DNA from 4 places in the Micromonospora sp. LHW51205 genome. Region 2 is predicted to be linked to each of the others. Evidence: riboswitches for the same ligand, from Rfam matches in the RefSeq annotation. Region 2 holds a riboswitch; each other region holds the start of a gene.

What was found. Region 2 has a riboswitch for cyclic di-AMP ahead of DQE82_RS11325 (hypothetical protein). Riboswitches for the same ligand answer to the same signal wherever they lie in the genome.
Region 1: it holds a riboswitch for cyclic di-AMP, as region 2 does, so the genes downstream of both, DQE82_RS05480 (hypothetical protein) here and DQE82_RS11325 (hypothetical protein) in region 2, are expected to answer to the same signal.
Region 3: it holds a riboswitch for cyclic di-AMP, as region 2 does, so the genes downstream of both, DQE82_RS17440 (C39 family peptidase) here and DQE82_RS11325 (hypothetical protein) in region 2, are expected to answer to the same signal.
Region 4: it holds a riboswitch for cyclic di-AMP, as region 2 does, so the genes downstream of both, DQE82_RS07735 (NlpC/P60 family protein) here and DQE82_RS11325 (hypothetical protein) in region 2, are expected to answer to the same signal.

The regions. Positions count from the first base shown of each region.
Region 1 is NZ_QMEZ01000001.1:1,173,109-1,178,163, forward strand. It holds gene DQE82_RS05455 (hypothetical protein) at 1-807, opposite strand, end outside; gene DQE82_RS05460 (heavy-metal-associated domain-containing protein) at 843-1,049, opposite strand; gene DQE82_RS05465 (metal-sensitive transcriptional regulator) at 1,130-1,429, shown strand; gene DQE82_RS05470 (SHOCT domain-containing protein) at 1,555-1,764, shown strand; gene DQE82_RS05475 (YibE/F family protein) at 1,929-3,212, shown strand; cyclic di-AMP (ydaO/yuaA leader) riboswitch at 3,367-3,498, shown strand; gene DQE82_RS05480 (hypothetical protein) at 3,502-4,527, shown strand; gene DQE82_RS05485 (carbonic anhydrase) at 4,589-5,055, opposite strand, start outside.
Region 2 is NZ_QMEZ01000002.1:723,932-728,986, forward strand. It holds gene DQE82_RS11315 (AAA family ATPase) at 1-1,640, shown strand, start outside; gene DQE82_RS11320 (cation diffusion facilitator family transporter) at 1,735-2,649, shown strand; cyclic di-AMP (ydaO/yuaA leader) riboswitch at 2,793-2,924, shown strand; gene DQE82_RS11325 (hypothetical protein) at 2,929-4,008, shown strand; gene DQE82_RS11330 (SRPBCC family protein) at 4,005-4,541, opposite strand; gene DQE82_RS11335 (STAS domain-containing protein) at 4,583-4,942, opposite strand.
Region 3 is NZ_QMEZ01000004.1:317,200-322,254, forward strand. It holds gene DQE82_RS17435 (alpha/beta fold hydrolase) at 1-573, opposite strand, end outside; gene DQE82_RS17440 (C39 family peptidase) at 819-1,652, opposite strand; cyclic di-AMP (ydaO/yuaA leader) riboswitch at 1,859-1,999, opposite strand; gene DQE82_RS17445 (hypothetical protein) at 2,300-3,064, opposite strand; gene DQE82_RS17450 (hypothetical protein) at 3,204-3,536, opposite strand; gene DQE82_RS17455 (acyltransferase) at 3,617-4,825, opposite strand; gene DQE82_RS17460 (polysaccharide pyruvyl transferase family protein) at 4,974-5,055, shown strand, end outside.
Region 4 is NZ_QMEZ01000001.1:1,620,852-1,625,906, reverse strand. It holds gene DQE82_RS07740 (N-acetylmuramoyl-L-alanine amidase) at 1-1,950, opposite strand, end outside; cyclic di-AMP (ydaO/yuaA leader) riboswitch at 2,189-2,326, shown strand; gene DQE82_RS07735 (NlpC/P60 family protein) at 2,340-3,371, shown strand; gene dcd (dCTP deaminase) at 3,436-4,014, opposite strand; gene DQE82_RS07725 (pyridoxamine 5'-phosphate oxidase family protein) at 4,093-4,638, shown strand; gene DQE82_RS07720 (zinc metalloprotease) at 4,711-5,055, opposite strand, start outside.

The DNA.
Region 1 (5,055 bases), on a different contig from region 2:
CCCGGCCGAGGGCACCTCGGCGGCGAACGTGATCGCCGGACCGGCGGGGGTGCGCCCGTCGCCGGGTGTGCCCTCCGGGTGCACGTGCAGGTACGCCAGGTCGCCCTGCCGCAGCGCCACCAGGTGCCCGTACGCGCCGAGGTAGGGCTGAAGGTCGGTGACCGGTCGCCCGTCGCGGCTGACGGAGAGCGTGAGCCGGCTGGTCCGGCCCGGCTCCGGCGTGCCGGTCAGCGTGACTGTGTAGCCGTCGACGGTGGTGCTGGTCACCGGCGCCGGCAGCGGCCGGGCGGCCAGCTCGCCGGGGACCGTGACGTCCAGGCCGAGGGTCAGCGGCTCGCCGCCTTCGGGCGTGAAGTCGGCGAACGCCCGCCACACCCCGGGGCCGTCGAGCGGGGAGGCGACCCGCCAGGTGCCGTCGCCGGCCATCTCCGGGTGGACGTGCCGGAAGCCGGACAGGTCCCGGCGCGCGACGATCAGGTGCATGCGCTTGTCGTGGGCCACCTCGAAGCGGGTGACCGGCGTGCCGTCCGGGCCGGTGATCCGGAAGGCGAACTGCCCGGCCGGCGCGGTGGCGGGCTGGAGCGTGTAGCCGTCTTCGGAGACGAGCAGCCCGCCGGGCAGGTGCGCGTCGGCGCCGTTCTCGTCACCGTGACCGGTGCCGCCGGTCCCGTGGTCGCTGCCGCTGTCGTCGTGGCGGGTCTCGGCGGCCGGGGCGACGGGATCGGCCAGGTTGCCGATCCCGTACGCCGCGCCGAAGACCGCCACGAGGCCGAGCGCGAAGCCGCTGAGCTTCGTCGCCGTGTTCATGGTTTCTCCTCGGTTCTGCGGGTCCCGTGGACCCGTCACGCACCGACGAGGTCGTAGCCGGCCTCGTCGACCGCCGCGCGGACGGCGTCCGTGTCCAGCGGGTTCTGACTGGTGACGGTGACCCGGCCGGTGGCCAGGTCGACCTGGACGCCGGTGACGCCCGGAAGCGCGCTCAGCTCGGTGCTCACCGAGTTGACGCAGTGGCCGCAGGTCATGCCGCTCACCTGGTAGGTGCTCTCCATGTCGCCCTCCGATCTCATACCCCCTGGGGGTACAGCCGGAACGTTAGCATACCCCCGAGGGGTACGCTATCCTCGTTCTCATGACCGCTCCGTCCAGCCCGACCCGGGGCTACACCGCCAGCAAGGACCAGCTCCTCGCCCGGCTCCGCCGGATCGAGGGTCAGGTCCGTGGCATCGAGAAGATGGTCGAGGACGACCGTTACTGCATCGACGTGCTGACCCAGATCTCGGCCATCCAGGCGGCGCTGGACAAGGTCGGCCTCGGCCTGCTCGACGGGCACGCGCGGCACTGCATGCACGAGGGCGCCGCCGAGGGCCGGGCCGACGAGATGGCGACCGAGATGATGGCCGCCGTCGGCCGCCTGATGAAGCGCGGCTGAACGGGACCTCCGCCTCTCCGAGCAGGGCACATCGACCCGCGCCGACGCGTCCGTGCGGCCGTACCGTCGAAGTGGCGGGCAGGCCGGCCCCGGCGGACCCGCGGTGACGGACGGAGGGCGGCCCGATGATGTGGCAGAGCCCGATGATGGGCTGGATGTGGATCTGGTCCCTGGCGGTGCTGGCGGTGCTGGCAGGGCTCCTCTGGCTGGCCGTGCGGTGGACCGGCCCGCAGCGGTCCGGGCCGACGGCGGCCCGGCGCATCCTCGACGAGCGGTACGCCCGCGGCGAGATCGACGAGGACGAGTACCGGCGACGCCGGGCCGGACTGGCCTGACCCGCGCGGGGCGCGCGTCACCGGTCACGGTGTCCGGGAGCACCCAGCCGGGCTGCCTACCATGTCGGGGCGACGACCCGGACGTGGTCGACACGTCCGCGCCGGCCCGGTGACCAGACCGGTCCGGCGGACCAGGCGTCGCCGCGACCGTTGGGAGAGACGACTTGGGTGCCGACCACACCCGCCCCGCACCGCCCACGCCACCGGGCGTACGGCGGCTGCTCGTCGCCGTGGTGGTGCCGCTGTTCGCGCTCACCGTGATCGCCGCGCTGGTGCTCTGGCCCCGGCAGGACCGGGAGCCGGTCGGCGGCGCGGACGTCCCCCGCTACCACGGCACCGTGACCCGGGTGGTCACCGAACCCTGCCCGCCGACGCCGGAGGCCCCGGAGGGCGCGGGCGGCCCCTGCGGCACCGCGACCGTCGCCGCCGAGCAGGGCCCGGACGCGGGACGGCAGGTCGAGACGCCGCTCCCGGCCGGACCGGGCGCGCCCCGGGTCGAGGTCGGCGACAAGATCGTCCTGGTCGAGCTGATCGACCCGGCCGACCCTTCGGTGAAGTCCTACAACATCGCCGAGCACCAGCGCGGCACACCGCTGATCTGGCTGCTGGTGCTCTTCGCCGCCGCGATCGTGGCGTTCGGCCGCTGGCGCGGGCTCGCCGCGCTCGGCGGCCTGGCGGCCAGCTTCGCCATCCTGCTCGGCTTCGTGCTGCCCGGCATCGGTGGCGGCCAGCCGCCGCTGCTGGTGGCGATCGTGGGCGCCGCGTTGATCATGTTCGTGGTGCTCTACCTGACGCACGGGATCACCGCGCAGACGTCGGTGGCGGTGCTCGGCACGCTCGGCAGCCTGGTGATCACCGGCGTGCTCGGCCTGCTCGCCACGTCCGCCACCCACCTGACCGGCTTCGGCAGCGAGGACGCCACCACCCTGTCCATGTTCCAGGGCGACGTGGACCTGCACGGACTGCTGCTGGCGGGCATCATCATCGGCTCGCTGGGCGTGCTGGACGACGTCACCGTCACCCAGGCGGCCACCGTCACCGAACTCGCGCACGCCAACCCGGGGCTGTCCCGGCGGCAGCTCTACCGGGCGGCGACCCGCGTCGGCCGGGCCCACATCGCGTCCACCGTCAACACCATCGTGCTGGCGTACGCGGGCGCGTCGCTGCCACTGCTGCTCCTGCTGGTCGCCGACTCCCGCCCGGTGAGCCAGATCCTCACCAGCGAGTTCCTCGCCCAGGAGATCGTCCGCAGCGCGGTGGCCACGCTCGGCCTGATCGCCGCCGTACCGCTGACGACCGCACTGGCCGCGATCGTGACCACCGCCGGACGGCGCGCGCCCGGTCCGGAGCCGGCGTCGCCCGTGCCCCCGCCGCCCCGTCCGCCGGCCGGACGCGACGACGCGCTGGAGGCGCTCGGCGGCGGAAAGAGTACGGAGGCGACATGGTGACACTCCGCACGGTGACCATCGATTTCAAACGCGACGCTGGTCACGGTGCGCCACGGCGAAATCTCGCTATTGGTCGGCTTCCGGACGTAGATCCGCAGGAGTGCTGTCGGGTAACCTCGCTGCCGGTCACCGCCGAAGGCGCGCACCGGCGCCAGCGGTGCCGCCGCCCAATCGCCTGCGGGCGAGCCGGGGAACCAGGTACATGGGGTGAATCCGCGCGAGCGGTAGGGGCCACTTCCGTCCCGAACCCGTCAGCTAACCCGGTCGGCGGCCGACGGAAGGGAACACTGTGACGCCACCCCTGCGCCGCTGGCTGACACCCCTGGTGGCCGTGCTGGCCTCGCTGGCAGTGCTGGCCGGGCCGAACTCGGCGACGGCGGCCCCCGCCGCGGCGGCCCCGAAGCCGTCCGGGCACGAGGAGGACGGCGAACCACCGCTCATCACCGAGGCGATCGACAGCGCCAACCGGAACTTCCTCCAGGCGAAGGCGAAGCTGGCCAAGTCGCAGGACCGCCAGCGGCGGCTGGCCGCCGAGGTACAGGCGGCACAGGCCGAACTCGAGGCGCTCAGCCCGCAGGTCAACCAGCTCGCCGCCCAGTCCTACCGGACCGGCCGGATGGGCGCGATGGCGATGCTGCTGGAGAGCAACTCGCCCGACTCGTTCGTCCGCCGCGTCAACGCCCTGGACGAGCTGAACCTCCTCAACGCGCAGCGCCTGGCCGCCATCAACGCGGTCAAGAACCGCGCCGAGACGGCCAAGATCGCGCTCGACGCCGAGGTGCGCGAGCAGGAGAAGCAGAAGAACGCGATGGAGCGCGAGAAGGTGCAGGCCGAACGCGCCCTCAAGCTCGTCGGCGGCCTCGGCTTCACCGGCGGCCTGGTCGACGCCACCTCACCGGTCGCCAAGATCGGCCCCGGCCGCACCGCCGACGGCGGCTGGAAGGCCGAGTCGTGCAGCGAGAACGACCCGACCACCTCGGGCTGCATCACGCCGCGGACGCTGCACGCCTACAAGGAGGTCCGGCGCGCCGGCTACACGCGCTTCGTGGGCTGTTACCGGCCGGGCGGGCCGTGGGAGCACCCCAAGGGCAAGGCGTGCGACTGGTCGCTGCAGAACAGCGGCTTCTCACCCTGGCACAACAACGACACCCGCAAGTACGGCAACGACGTGGCCGCCTTCCTCATCCGCAACGCCGACCGGCTGGGCATCTACTACGTGATCTGGAACCGGCAGATCTGGTTCCCGGCCACCGGCTGGAGGTCGTACAGCGGGCCGTCGAACCACACCGACCACGTCCACATGTCGATGCTCTGACCTGGACGCAGCAAGAAGGGGCCGCCCCCGTGGGCGGCCCCTTCGTCGTCCGGCGCTCCGGTCAGCCGGCCAGCGCCGCGTCCGCGTCCGCCGGCGACGAGGGAGCGGGCAGTGACGCCGGGACCTGCGCCACTGTCCGCACCTCGCCGCCGGAGAGCCGGTACGACATCCCCGCCACCGTGCACCGGCCCGCCGCGACCCGCTCGGCCAGCACGGAGGACCGGGCCAGCAGCGTCTCCACGGTCTGCGCGATGTGGACGTCGATGATGCCGTCGAGGTCGTCGATGCCCTGCCGGGCGGCGCGCAGCAGGCTGGGCGAGACCGCGTCCACCACCGCTCCCAGGTGCCCGGCCGGAGCGGCGCCGGTCCGGACCCCCTCCCGGGCGGCCTGGACCGCGCCGCAGGAGTCGTGCCCGAGCACCACCACGAGCGGCGTGCCCAGCACGGTGACCGCGTACTCGACGCTGCCGAGCACCTCGGGCCCGGCGGTGTGCCCGGCGGTACGCACCACGAAGAGGTCACCGAGAC
Region 2 (5,055 bases):
GTGACGGGGCGCTGCTGGCCACGTTGTCCCGGGCCACCGGCCGGGGCATGCGCGACATCGTCGCCACCATCCAGCGCGAGCAGGACGAGGCGATCCGCTCCCCCGGCAACGGCGTCACGATCGTCTCCGGCGGCCCGGGGACCGGCAAGACGGCGGTGGCGCTGCACCGGGCCGCGTACCTGCTCTACTCCGACCGGGCCCGGTACGCCGGCGGCGGCATCCTGGTGGTCGGCCCGTCCGGCGTGTTCGTCGAGTACATCGCCTCGGTGCTGCCCTCACTGGGCGAGGAGACCGCCACGCTGCACTCGCTCGGCTCGCTCTTCCCCGGCCTGTCCGCGTCGCGGACCGACCCGCCGGACGTGGCGGCGGTGAAGGGCTCGCTGCGGATGCGCCGGGTGCTGGAACGCGCGGTCCGCGACGCGGTGCCGGACTCCCCCGCCGAGCTGCGCCTGCTGTACCGGGGTGAGCTGCTGCGCCTGGAGCGCCCCGCGCTGGACGCGATCCGGGACCGGACGCTGGCCCGGGGCGCGCGCCGCAACGAGGTACGCCGGGCGGCGTTCGACGCGGTGCTCGCCGCGCTCTACGCGCAGGCCCGCACGCTGCGGGTGGGACGGCTGCCGGAGCAGCCCGCGTTCGAGGACGAGATCATCGAGCGGCCGGAGTTCCGCGAGTTCCTCAAGGCGTGGTGGCCCCGGCTGCACCCCCGGCACGTGCTGGACTGGCTGGCCCGCCCGGACCGGCTGCGCCGCTACGCCGGGGGGATCCTCTCCTCGGCCGAGATCCGGTTGCTCGGGCAGGCGTACCGCACGCTCGCGACCGACGGGCTGACGGTGGCGGACATCGCGCTGCTGGACGAGCTGGACGCGCTGCTGGGCAAGCCGGTGCAGCGGGCCCGGCCCAAGCGCGACCCGTACCAGCTCGCCGGTGGCGTGCGCGAGCTGAGCACGTACGCCGATCGGCAGCGCGCCGCCCGCGCGGCGGCGCGGGAGCGTCCGGCCGACTACCGCGACTACGCGCACGTGGTGGTGGACGAGTCGCAGGACGTCTCGCCGATGCAGTGGCGGATGATCGGCCGGCGCGGGCGGCTGGCGTCCTGGACCGTTGTCGGTGACCCGGCGCAGACGGCCTGGACCGGCGACCCGCAGGAGCTGGACCGGGCCCGGGACCAGGCGCTGGGCCGGCGCAAGCGGCACCGCTACGAGCTGACCACCAACTACCGCAACTCGGCGGAGATCTTCGCGGTGGCGGCGGCGGAGATCCGCCGGCTCTACCCGGATCTGCCGCTGCCCGACGCGGTCCGGTCCACCGGCGTTCCGCCGGTCGAGCGCACGGTGCCCGCCGCCGAGCTGCCGGCGGCCACCGTCGAGGCGGCCGAGGCGCTGCTCGGCCAGGTGGAGGGCACCGTCGGCGTGATCACGCCGGTGCCGCGCCGGGACGAGGTGGCCGGCTGGCTGGGCGCGCTCGGCGCGGGCCGGCTCCAGGTGGTGACCAGCCTCCAGGCCAAGGGCATGGAGTACGACGGCGTGGTGCTGGTGGCGCCGAGCGAGATCCGGGCCGATCCGGGCTCGGGCGTGCGCACGCTCTACGTGGCGCTGTCCCGGGCGACCCAGCGCCTCACCACGCTCGACCCGGTGGGGTGAGGGGCCACGCCCGCGCCACCCACAGTTCACTTGCATACATAGCGATGTGAGCATACATTGGGCCCGGCCGGTACGCGGCAGGGAGGGTGTTGGCGTGGGCGCAGGTCATGACCACAGCAGCGCGGTGGCCAACGCGGCACACCGCCACGCAGGCCGGCTCTGGGCCGCGTTCGCGCTGCTCGCCGTCCTGATGGTGGTCGAGGCGGTGGCCGCCTTCACCACCGGCTCGCTCGCCCTGCTCTCCGACGCCGGGCACATGTTCACCGACGTGCTCGGCATCGGCATGGCCCTCGCGGCGATCACCGCCACCCGGCGCGCCGGCACCGACCCGCAGCGCACGTTCGGCCTCTACCGGCTGGAGGTGCTCGCCGCCCTCGCCAACGCCGTGCTGCTCGGCGCCGTCGCGGTCTACGTCCTGATCGAGGCGGTACGCCGCTTCGGCGAGCCGCCGGAGGTGCTGGCCGGCCCGATGCTCGTGGTGGCGGTGCTCGGCCTGCTCGCCAACATCGTCGCCTTCGCGCTGCTGCGCGCCGGGGCGAAGGAGAGCATCAACCTGCGCGGCGCGTACCTGGAGGTGCTCGGCGACCTGCTCGGCTCGCTCGGCGTGATCGCCGCGGCGCTGGTCATCGCGGTGACCGACTGGTGGTGGGCGGACCCACTGGTCGCCGTCGGGATCGGCCTGTTCATCCTGCCGCGCACCTGGCGGCTCGGCCGGGCCGCGGTGCGCATCCTGGTGCAGGCGGCGCCGGAGCACCTCCAGGTGACCGCCGTGCACGACCGGCTGGCCGCGGTCCCCGGCGTGGCCGAGGTGCACGACCTGCACGTCTGGACGCTCACCTCGGGCATGGAGGTGGCCTCGGCGCACCTGACCACCGACCCGGGCGTGGACCCGGCCGGGGTGCTGGCCGCCGCGCGGACGGCGCTGCACGAGGACTTCTCCATCGATCACGCCACGTTGCAGGTCGAACCCGGAGCGTCAGCCGGAGTGTGCGGAAAGACCGAGTGGTGATTAGGGCAGACTTAAATCACCGTGACTGCTGTACACTTATGTCGGTTTTGCCCCACCATGCGGCACTGCGCAACGGAGCCACGCCCGGGCCGCGCCGGTAGGCTCGGTCGCGGCCGCAGCCACCGGCGTCACCGGCGCAGGTGGGGTGGCCGTCGCCTAATCGCCCGAAGGGGCGAGCCGGGGAACCACGTACGTGGGGTGCATCCGCGTCAGCGGTAGGGATCTTCCGTCCCGAACCCGTCAGCTAACCCGGTCGGCGGTTGACGGAAGGACATGTGAATGCCCCCAGTGGCACCTGTACGACGGACGGCCGCCCGGTTGGCGGCCCTGCTCGTCGCGACGCTGACTGTCGGCGTCGCGACCGTTCCGGCCTCCCCCGCCTCGGCGGCGCCCCGGACCGCCCTGCTCGCCGCCGCGCCCGGCGACGACGAGGGCGGCACGCCCGAGCTGCGCGCCCAACTCGACGCGGCCAGCAAGGGCTGGCTGGAGGCGAAGGCCGCGCTGAACCGGTCGGTGAACCGCCAGAAGCAGCTCAACGACCAGCTCGCGAAGGTCGGCGCCGAGCTGGCCGTACGTGACGCCAAGGTCGGTGAGATCGCCGGGGTGGCGTACCGCGCGGGCCGCCTCGGCACCGCCGCGGCGCTGCTCGACAGCAGCAGCCCGGCGGGCTTCATGGACCGGGCCGCCACGCTGGAACAGGTCGCCGCGCACGAGGACCGCACGGTGCGCGAGCTGATCACCACCCGGGACGAGGCCACCCGCACCCGGGCCGCGCTCGACACCGAGATCCGCGAGCAACGCAAGCAGGTCGAGGTGATGGGCAAGCGCAAGGAGCAGGCCGAGCGCGCGCTCGAAGTGGCCAACGAACGTTCCGCACGCAACAACAGCAGCGGCGGCGGCAGCAGCGTCCAGGGCACCTCAAGCAAGAACGCGAAGCCCGCGCCACGCAACTCGGACGGCTCGTGGCCGTCGGAGTCGTGCAGCGTCAACGACCCGACCCCGGCCAACGGCTGCATCACCCCGCGGACGCTGCACGCGCTGCAGCAGGCCAAGGCGGCCGGTTTCACCAGGTACGTCTCGTGCCACCGGCCCAGCGGCTCGGGTGAGCACCCGAAGGGGCGGGCCTGCGACTTCGCCGCCCAGAAGAACGGCTTCGGCGGCGTGGCCAGCGGCGGTGACCGGACGTACGGCAACAACCTGGCCGCGTACTTCGTGCGCAACGCCGACCCGCTCGCCGTGCTCTACGTGATCTGGTTCAAGCAGATCTGGCTGCCCAGCAGCGGGTGGAAGTCGTACAGCGGCGGCAACGGAGACCCGTCCAGCGACCACACCAACCACGTGCACCTGTCGGTGTACTAGCGCGCTCCCGGGGGGCCGGCCGGATCGGGCCGGCCCTCCAGCGTCGCGCCGAGACGGGCCGCCAGGCTCAGGTGAGCCGCCCGGGCCTGGCGGAACGCGTACCCGAACAGCGGCGCCGGCGCGGTGAGCGTGATCTCCACGTCGATGCGCACGGTGCCGTCGGGCTCGTCGCGCAGCCGGGTGTGGTTGCGCACCGTCGTCGCCGGCTGCTGCCGGGCCACAGTGACCACCTCGTCCTCGCTCGCGACCAGCACGTCCGCCTGGTACGTGACCGGGAAGTGCAGCGGGCCCAGTTGCAGCCGGTCGGTGATCGCGTAGCTGGCCAGCGCGCCCGGCCGGGCCGGCAGCTGCCGGACCCGGACGATCAGCGGATGCAGCTCGCCCTGGCGACTCAGGTCACCCAGCAGTGCCACCGCGTCGGCCCGGCTGCACCGGGCCTGCACGGTGTAGCTGAAGCTGTCGCTGCTCTGCAAGCGGGCCCCCTCGCCGTCGTACGTCGCGACGATCGTCCCGTACCGACGCCGGGCTGGCAACGGGTAGAAGGTCCCCTGGCCGCAGGGGGTGCGAACGGCGCTCAGGCGCCGGGCAGCACCTCGGGGGTGTCGTCGGCGAACCACGGCTCGGGAGCGCCGAAGAGGCCGAGCAGGCCGGTCACCCAGAGCTGCCGGTGCACGAACCGGCTCGGCTCGGTGACCACGAGCTTGACGCCGCTGACCTCGCAGGTCTGGAAGCCGGCCACCATGGCGCTGATGCCGACCGAGTCGATGAACGTGACGAGCCGCATGTTCAGCTCGATGCGCGAGGGACGGCCCTTCGCGAGCACCTCGGCGATCGCTTCCCGCACCTCGTACGCGGTGTCGACGTCGATCTCCCCACGGGGCGCGATCTGGACGACACCACCCGGCCGCACCGACTTCACGATCGACAGGCTCACGCGAGCACCTCCACTCGCCCTTGACGGGCGCCTCATCAGTACGCGGGCCGCGACCGAGAGTATTCCTCCAACGGCCCGGTCGCCACCCCCCGGGATGAGCAATTCGCGAACTG
Region 3 (5,055 bases), on a different contig from region 2:
CTGGGCGGGCAGCCGAGGCTCGCCGACCGCGAACGCGGCCGGGTCCATCGCCAGCCGCCAGCGGCCGTCGACCCGCCGCAGCCCCGCCTCCACCACCGGGTGGTCCGGGGCGAACAGCCCGGCCAGCCCCGAGACGCGCAGGTAGCGGCGGGCCGCCTCGTCCCGGGTGGCGAACCAGGTGACCGGCCGGGCGGCCAGCTCGCTCGCCTTCGCCAGCTCGGCCGGGGACCAGACCGCCTTGATGCCGAGCCCCACCACCGCGTCGACCGGAAGAGCCCGCTGCCGGGCCGCGAGCGCCAGCGCCACCACCCCGCCGAGCGAGTGTCCGAGCAGCACCAGCCGGTCGTGCGGGCCCAGCCGGAGCGGACCGAGCCCGTCTGCGACGCGCTGGGCCAGGGCGTCGAACGAGTAGCCGTCGAGCGGCGGCGACCAGCCGTGGCCGGCCAGGTCGGGGGCGAGCCAGCGCCCGGGCCAGCGGCGCTCCAGCAGCGGCGCCCAGGGCAGCCACACTTCGCCGGTGGCGCCCATGCCGTGCAGGAGAATCAGGTGCCGGTTCCCCGTCGCATCGCCCATTGGCGCAGTCTGCCACCGCCCGCCCCGGACACGCGAGACCGAACCCGCCCCGCCCAAACCGCCCGCCCTCGCCCTCGCCGCCGATCTTGGAGTTGTGGTGCCTCCCATAGCGGGGCGAGCCGGGCATACCAGGCGCCACAAGTCCAAGATCGGCGCGCCGAGAGGGCGGCGGGCGAGGGGCGGGCGGGGACGGGGAAGGCCGGCGCCCCGGGACGGGGTGCCGGCCTTCGCAGGGTGCGGGGCGGTCAGGCGGAGTAGCCGCGGCTGGCGATCCAGTGCGCCAGGTCGATCGTGGTGAGCCAGTACGACGGCAGCGACGGGTCGGCCGAGTCGGCGATCCGGACGGTCCGGCCGTCGTCCTTGTAGCCGATCACCGCGACGTAGTGGCCGCCGGGGAACGAGTGCCAGCCGCCGTTGGTGTCGGTGGCGGTGCCGGCGACGTTCGCGACGACCCCCCGGCCGTTGCTGATCGCCTCGACCACGTCGGCCTGGAGCCGGTCCATCTGGGCCGGGCTGGCCGAGCCGGGAATCATCCGGGTCCGGTACGGGTTGCCCTTGACCTGCTGGTTGAGCACGCGCGTGGTGTCCTCGGCCGAGTTGGTGCCCATCTCGGTGGTGCCGAGCGGGCCGGCGAGGGCGTCCTGGCTGCGCTCGATGCCGGTGGCGCTGAGCGCGTTGCGCACGGCGGCCGGGCCGCAGTAGTAGTAGTTGATCTGCGCCTGGTAGTCGTAGTCCAGCGTCTTGCTCGACGGCGGCTTCGGCGCGGCCTTGGTGACGTCCGGGTCCGCCGCGGCCTTCTTCGCCGACGGGGAGGCGCTGGGCGACTTGCTGGGCTCGGCGCTCGGCGACGCCGGCGGGACGCCGATACGCGCCTCGCTGCGGCTGGCGGGCTCGCCGAGCCGTGCGCCGAGTTCGGCGACCGAGGCGGTGTTCTCCTGCTGGACCGGGGCGTCCTCACCGGCGGCGAGGGCGGTGCCGGCGCCGGCGGCCAGCACGAGCGCCGCGGCCGATCCGGCGATGATCTGGTACGGGCGTTCGGTGGCGATCCGCCGCAGCTGACGCTTCAGGTGGTGCTTCACGAAATCCTCCACGGGGGGCGTGATCGGCACACGCCGGCCCGGCACGTGGAGGGGTTCACACGTGCTGGCAGGCCGGATGGGCCGGGGGAACGGGTACGCCCGCGATGCCGGGCGCCCAGGGGCGGTTTGCCGGTCGCGTCAGGCGAGCGCGGGTACCGCGGAGCCGTGGAGGCGGGGGGACGATCGAGGGGTGGGCACGAGGATGGGACTCCTTCCGTGGCCGCCGACCGGGTTAGCTGACGGATTCGGGCGGGAAGTACGCCCTACCGCGGCAGTGGCCGCGGATTCACCCCGATGGTGCTCATGGTTCCCCGGTTCGTGATGACACGATTAGGCGGGTCGGCGCGGCGTCGCCTTCTGCGATCGGTTACCGCACCGGACGCGCCGACACTACCGGCGGGTACTGCCCCTGCCAAGCGCTCCCACCTGCGTAAACATGATCCCCGGTAACGGATTTCGGAACAGCCGGTTACTCACTTCACTCAATGGGACAAGCGGTGGTGACGGCGCCCGGGAGGCGAAAAGGGGACAGACGGCGAGCGCCTGACCGGCAATGGCGCGGCTCATTGGCCTGTTCTGCGCTCCACGCCCGTTTCGGCGCCGGGGGTGAGCCGGCTCACTACATTCCGGGTAACAATTCGGTCGCCTCAGCCGACCCGGGCCGGACGCCAGCGGGCGTTGCGGACGGACGCGCCGACCGGCAGGGGGATCGTCGCCACGCCGCGGGACACCGGGGCGGGCCGCACCGCCAGGGTGGCCGCGTACGCCTCGGCGGCGAGCGTACGGGCGGCCTCGGCGGCCAGTTCGGCGTCCCGCCACGCCTGCCGCTCCCGCTCGGCGGCGCTCTCCCAGCCGGTCCGGCGCCGGTCCCGTACGGCCCGGGCCAGCACGATCTCCTGCTCGGCCGGGTGCCGGCGCGGGTCCCACCCGTTGCGGCGCGCCAGCACGTCGGCGAGTTGCCGGGCGGACAGGTCGCCGCGCCAGTGCGCCGTCATGGCGGCGTGGTGCAGCCAGCGCTCCCGGGCCGCGTACTCCGCCGGGGTGCGCGGGGTGCGCGGGGCGGCCAGCGGGGCGGCCCCGGCCAGCCGGCGGGCGGCGCTGTCCGCCTCGTCGTACGCGGTCCAGGCGCGTTCCGCCTCGTCCTGCGCGGCCAGCCACCGTTCCCGGCGGCGACGGGCCGTCTGGGCGGCCCCGGCGGCGGCCACCGCCACCTCCTCGGCGTACCGGACGAGGTCGTCGCGGCGCGCGGCGTCCTGGTCCACCGGATCGGCGGCTACCTCGGCGACGCCGTCGCGCTCGGGCCGGGCCACCAGCGCGGCGAGCAGGCCGAACGCGAGCAGCATCAGAAAGGACCAGATGGCGGCGGCCTCGGGGACCGCGGTGAGGAAGTGGTAGAGAGCGGTCTGCGACATGGTCGGCACCTCACGGGAAGAACCTGGCGGGAGAATCCGCACGGCCGGTCGGGGCGCGGCGCGGGGGCGCCGGGCCGGCGAGGGGCGGGTGCGGGATGACGTTCGGTGGGTGCGGTGACGGGCGCGGCCCGTGGGCGGATCAGCGGGCGGGCGGGGCCCGCAGGCCGACCGGCGCGGTGATCCGGCCGGCCGGGACCGGCTGCGGGCCGTTCGGGAGCGTGTCGGTGGCCCGTGCGGCGGGCGCGGGTGCGCCGTCGGGACGGGCCTGCCGCTCGGCGGCGCGGTCGGATTCCGGTCGCGGGGCGGCCGGCGTGCTCACGTACGCCGGGCCGGCTGGCGCGGCCGGGGCGGCGGCGGCCGGCAGCGTGGCCGCGCCGAACGAACAGGCGACGACCACGGCGAGACTGGCGAGCATCCGGGCGGTCCAGCACGCCACCCACCACACGGGGCAGGTGAGCGCGATCGGAAGCACGGGTACAAATTACCGCCGAACCCCCAGTGACGCACCGCCGCACGGCGTGTCGCGGACCGACCGGCCGTCGTGTGCGCGTGTCAGTCCGGGCGACGCCGCCCGGCGTACTCGATGTCCTCGGCCGGACCGGAGACGGACCGCGCGCCGCCGTCGGCGGCCGCGCCCTCGGCGGGCCCGCGCGGAGCCGGCACGGCCGGTGCGCGCGACGCCGCGCGGGCCCGGCGGGACGGGCCGAGCAGGCGCATCATCGGCACCTCCACCCAGCGGTGCAGCGCGGCGGCCAGCGCGAGCGTGAGCAGCAGGAAGCCGAGCACCGCCAGCGGCCCCCGCCAGCCGGGCAGGCCGGTCCCCCAGTCCCCGGTCAGCCGCAGCACGGTGACCATGACCAGCACGTGCACCAGGTAGAAGGCGAACGAGACCTCACCGAGCCAGATCATCGGCCGGGACCGCCAGGGGGTGGGCCGGCCGCGCACGTCGGCGTCCGCCGCCGCGGCGATGACCAGCAGGTACGCCACGGCGAGCAGCGCCGCCCAGAACTCGGCCGGGATCCACAGCGCGGCGACCACCCAGGTGGTGACGAACAGGCCGGTGGCGACCGCGAGGTTCGGTCCGCGCCAACGGTGGCGGCGCATCAGCTCGGCGGCGGCCACCCCCATCCAGAACTCCAGCGACCGGGTCACCGGGAAGATCTGGGTGAACCACCACCGCTGCTCCTCCGGCACGAGCTGCTGGCCCGGCCACAGCGCCAGGATGAGCAGCGGCGCCGCGACCAGCACGGTCCGGAGCACCCCGGTACGGGCCCGGCGCAGCCACGGCACCACCAGCGGCAGGCACAGGTAGAACGCCAGCTCGCAGGAGAGCGACCAGCTCACGTTGTTGACGCTGTAGAAGTAGCCGTTCAGCGGGATCCACGCCTGGACCAGGAAGAAGTTGCCGATCGCCGCCCACGGCAGGACCGGGTCGGCGAACCAGGCCGCGACCGCCAGCGCCGCCACGAACGTCACCACGTGGTTCGGGTAGATCTTGGCGAGCCGTCGGCGCAGGAACGTCCACGCCCGCTCCCCGTCCCGGTACGACCAGACCAGGACGAACCCGCTGAGGATGAAGAAGAACTCGACGCCGGACAGGCCGAGGCTGAACGCCTTGTCCACCACCGCCTTCAGGTGCGGCTCGGCGACGATCCCCATGGTCCCGGCGTGGAAACCGAAGACCAGCAGCGCGGCGATCCACCGCAATCCGGTCAGCGACGGCAGGCGCGGGGCACGGGTGACAGTCGGCGCGCTGGTCATTCCGGGCACCCTACCCCGGAGTACCGGGACGTTCCCGGCGAGCCGACGGCCGCCGGGTCACCCAGGGACGGCGGATAGGATTTCCGTTCCTGCACGCGCGGGCGACGCCCGCCGGCACGCCGTGCCGTACGGAAGGTGAGCGAACCGGATGCACCAGCGGATCCTGCTCCGCGCCCGCAAGGGCCCGTTCGACGTCCTCACGCCGGAGGAGACGTTCGCCGGCAACTGGA
Region 4 (5,055 bases), on a different contig from region 2:
CACGTACTGGTTCTTCCCGCGTACCACGGTCCGGTCACCCGGCGCGGAACCGTCGAACGAGACCGCCCGGTAGTACTCGCCGGGCAGCACCCCGCCGACCGCGTACCGCTGGCCGGCGGCGAACGTGTACTGCAGCGGAGAGATGGCCTGGTACGGGATGGTGTCCGGGTAGGCGGACTGCTCCGGGTAGGCGCGGCCGTACACCGGGATGGTGGCCTTGCCGGGCCGCGGGGTCACCACGAAGCCGGTGGCCCACTTGGCGGTGGGCGCGGAGGCCGGGTTGTGGAACCACGCCTTCTGGCCGAGGTACCAGATCGCGGTCCAGTCGCCCTGCCGGCCGGCGAGCGCGTACGTCTGGCCGGCCGAGGCGCGGGCGCCGTGGTCGGAGATGTACATGGTGTCCGGCGTGCCGTCCGGGCGCAGCCCGAGGTCGTTGACGAGCGGGGCGTCCGGGCTCGGCGCGGTCCGCAGGATCACCGCGGAGGAGCCGCGCGAGGGGCACGGCTGCGCCGGCGGGGTGGGCGTCGGGACGCCCGGCGGCTGCTGGTTGCAGCCGGTGAACGCGGGCCGGTTGGTGGCGAAGTCCGGGTCGATGGTGACCAGGCCGGTCTTCGCCGTGCCGGTGCCGCGGAACGGCGCCTTCATCAGGTCGAAGTAGTGCGACCAGTCCCAGTAGGGCCCCGGGTCCCAGTGCATGCCGCCCACGTTGGCGGCGGTGATGCCGGGCACGTTGTCGTGGCCGATGATGTGCTGCCGGTCCATCGGGATGCCGAACTTCAGCGCCAGGTGGCGGACCAGCTTGGCGGAGGTGCGGTACATCGCCTCGGTGTACCAGGTGCCCTGGCCGGCGAAGCCCTCGTGCTCCAGGCCGATGGACTTGGCGTTGACGTACCAGTTGCCGGCGTGCCAGCCCACGTCCTTGGTCTTGATGTGCTGGGCGATGTAGCCGTCCACCGAGCGCAGCGTGTAGTGCCAGCCCAGGTAGTCGGCCCGCTTCACCAGGTCGACGCTCGGGCCGAAGTAGCCCTCGGTGTCGTGGATGACGATGTACTCGATCTTCTGCTGCTTCGGCCGGTCAGCCAGGTCGTGGTTGCCGTAGTCGCCCGGGTCGTCGCTGAGCTGCTCGTAGGGCGCGGGAATCCACTCGCAGGCCAGCCGGACCGGGCACTCCAGCCCGTCCGGCCGCTGCGCGGTGCGCAGGCCGAGGCGGGCCAGCCGGGAGCGGTCCGGCTTCGCGGCGGTGGCGGCGAGCGTGACCCGCTGGCCGTCGTCGGTGGTCCGGGTGGCGCCCTGGCCGAGCTGGTCGTACACCTCGTCGGCGAAGGCCGCCGCCGCGTCGGCGGTGTCCGCGCCGGAGTAGCGGGCCACCGCGGCGTACCAGGCCGCCGGGTCGGTGCCGGCGCCGACCGGCCCGCCCAGAGCCTTCTGGTACGACGACAGCAGCGCCGCGCCGCCGCGGATGTTCGCGGCCGGGTCGGTGCGCAGCGTCCCCGCGTCCAGCCCGGTGAGCGCGGCGGCCGCGTCGAGCGTCTGGAGCGAGGCGCTCGGCAGCGGCGTCTCCCGCGTCGGCGCGGCGGCGGTGGCCGGGTCGAGCTTCAGCGGCCGGGAGTCGTCGCCGCGCGGGTCCTCGTCCTCGTCGACGTGGGCGCTGCCCGGCGTGGCGAGGATGTGCGCGGCGTCGGTCAGGTGCATCGGGCCGTAGCCGCCGCTGGTGCTGGGCTGACCCGGGTGGGTGTCCCAGCGGGACTCCAGATAGGAGACACCGAGCAGCACGTTCTGGGGCACGCCGTACTCGGCCGCGGCGGCGGCGTATTGTTGTTGCCGGTCGCTCGCGGGCGCGGACGTGTCCGGCGCGGCGGTAACCGGGCCGGTGGTCGCCAGCGCGGTGGCCGTGGCCACGGCGGCGGCGAGCAGTATCCGTCTGCCCGACGGCGGGGCGGAGAGATGCATCGAACCTCCTGGACAGGGATGGGGGTCACTGCGTTTCCACCCTCACTCCGCACACCCGCGATGGTCAATACCTTTCCAGTAAGTAATCAGTCGTGAAAGAAAATTTCACCTCCGTGCGCGGTGTGGCGCTGGATCGCGTACGGAGTGTCACGGCGCTGGAAGTTGCGGATCGATAACGGTGGTCCCTACTCTGGTGAATCGTCGGCCGCACGTCTCACCGTCCAACCCGGTCGGTGACGGTCCGACACCGCCGAGTCGCCTCCGGGCGAGCCGGGGAACCAGGTACCTGGGGTGAATCCGCAGCGCTGCTGCGGTAGGGCGGCTCCCTTCCCGCCCGAATCCGTCAGCTAACCCGGTAGGCGGTACGGAAGAAGGAGTACGGACGCCCGGTGGCACTCCATGCCCCGCGGCCGTCGTCGAACCGGTCGGTCGACCGGTCCAGCGCCGCGCCGCGTTCCCGCTGGTCCCGCTTCACCACCGCCCTCGCCGCACTGGTCGGCACCGCCGTCGTACTGACCGGCGGCGCCACTGCGGCACACGCCGAACCCTCGGTCGCCGAGATCGAGGCCCAGATCGACCGCGACTGGAACAAGCTCGAACCGGTCATCGAGCAGGTCAACGACGTACGCGAGCAGCTCGCCGCGCGGCGCAGGCAGGCCGACGCGCTCGGCCGCCAGATCGCACCCCTCCAGGCGCGGGTGGACGCCGCGCTCGGTCAGGTGGGCGGCCTCGCCGCCGACGCCTACAAGGCCGACAACCTCTCCACGGTCAACGCGCTGCTCGGCAGCCGCTCACCCGGTGACCTGGTCGACGGCCTGGAGCTGCTCGACCGCTTCGCGCACCGCCAGCACGAGCAGGTGCGCTCGGTCGCCGCGCTGCGCGACGAGCTGGCGGCGAAGAAGAAGCCGCTGGACGAGATGATCGCCGGCCTGGCGCGCACCGAGGCCCAGCTCGCGGCGAAGAAGAAGCAGATCGACGCCGAGATCGCCAAGCTGGAGAAGCTGCGGCTCAAGGTGTACGGCAAGGGCGGCGGCGGCCCGCTGCGCCCGGCGCCCTGCCCGGCCGGCTATCCCGGCGGCCCGGCCGGTGCGGCGGTGAAGTTCGCCTGCGCCCAGATCGGCAAGATCTACGTCTGGGGCGCCGCCGGCCCGGACCACTTCGACTGCTCGGGCCTCACCATGGCGGCCTGGGCCAAGGGCGGCGTCTCGCTGCCGCACAGCGCACGCCAGCAGCACGGCGTGACGAAGCGCATCAGCCGGGCCGAGCTGCGCGCCGGCGACCTCGTCTTCTACTACAGCGACCTGCACCACGTGGCGATGTACGTGGGCGACGGCTGGGTGGTGCACGCCTCCCAGTCCGGCAAGCCCATCACGATGAAGCGGGTCGACGACGGCGACATCAACAGCTACGGCCGCGTGTAAGGAAGGGCCCCCTCTTAACGCCTCCGGTAGAGGAGGGGGCCCTTCTTAACAACTGCGGGCGGCGTCAGCGCGTCGGCCAGGTGCGCCAGCTCTGCCAGGACCGGCTCGGCGTCGGGCCGCGCTGCCCCTGGTAACGCGAGCCGTAGACGGCCGAGCCGTACGGGTGCTCGGCCGGCGAGGAGAGCCGGAAGATGCAGAGCTGGCCGATCTTCATGCCGGGCCAGAGCGTGATCGGCAGGTTCGCCACGTTCGACAGCTCCAGCGTGACGTGACCGGAGAAGCCGGGGTCGATGAAGCCGGCTGTCGAGTGGGTCAGCAGCCCCAGCCGCCCCAGGCTCGACTTGCCCTCGAGCCGGCCCGCGAGCTGGTCGCCCAGCGAGATCACCTCAAGCGTGGAGGCGAGCACGAACTCGCCCGGGTGCAGCACGAACGGCTGGCCCTCGGGCACCTCCACCATCGAGGTGAGGTCGTCCTGCTGGACCGACGGGTCGATGTGGGTGTAGAGGTGGTTGTTGAAGACCCGAAAGAGCCGGTCCAGGCGTACGTCGATGCTCGACGGCTGCACCAGCGTGGGCTCGAAGGGCTCCAGCGCGAGCGTGCCGGCCTTGATCTCGGAGATCAGGTCGCGGTCGGAGAGCAGCATCGGAACACCATAGCGACCGGTATGGGTGACCTGCGTGTCGCACTACTTCTTCGTACACGTGTTCGATAGGATGTCCGCATGGCTTCCTGGTCCGAATTCGCCGCCGACGAGCCCCGCCTCGCCGGCGAGATCCGCCTCCTGATGCAGCAGTACGGGCCGGGCTTCGGCTACCTCGCCACGGTCCGCGCCGACGGCGGCCCCCGCGTCCACCCGGTCTCCCCGGTGTTCACCGACGACGGCCTCTGGTGCTTCGTCATCGACTCGCCGAAGCGCCGTGACCTCGAACGCGACGGCCGCTACGCGCTGCACTCGTTCCCGCCCGAGGAGAGCGACGACGAGGCGTACGTCGCGGGGCGCGCGCGGCCGGTGACCGACCCGGCCACCGTGACGCGGCTGGCCCGGATCGCCCGCGCGTCGCCACATGGTGACTGGCGGCTGTTCGAGTTCACGGTCGAGGCGGCGATGCTGACCCGGCGCGACCCTGTCGCCCAGCCGGGCGCCGCTCCGCCGCAGGTGCGGGTGTGGCTCGACCCGCTCGGGGCCGAGCCGGCCCGGCGTGAGCCGGTGTCCGCGGAGGGCCGGCGCGGCCGGCACGGCTTCGACACCCGCCGCCCGGCCGCCTGACCCCGACCCCGAAACGAGCGGTGCCGGCCCCGTCCGAGGACAGGGCCGGCACCGGTACGCGGTACGAGGCGGTCAGGCCGCGCGGTAGGCGTTCCACGCGGTGAGCATGCGGCTCGCCTGGCCGGCGGTGAACTGGTACATGCAGGAGTCGTACGTGTAGTCCATGAAGTTGGTGATCGGGTCCTTGCCGGCGGTCGAGCAGGTGTCGCGGCCGGTCGGGCACTGGTACGCCGGGGACGCCTCGGCCGGGGTGTCGGAGACGCTGTCGCCCGAGCCGGAGCAGCCGCCCTGGAAGGTGTGGTAGAGGTTCAGCCAGTGGCCGACCTCGTGGGTGCCGGTGTCACCCTGGTTGTAGTTGGTAGCGGTGCCGCCGGGCAGCGACTCGTTGAGCACGACCACGCCGTCCATCTTGTCCAG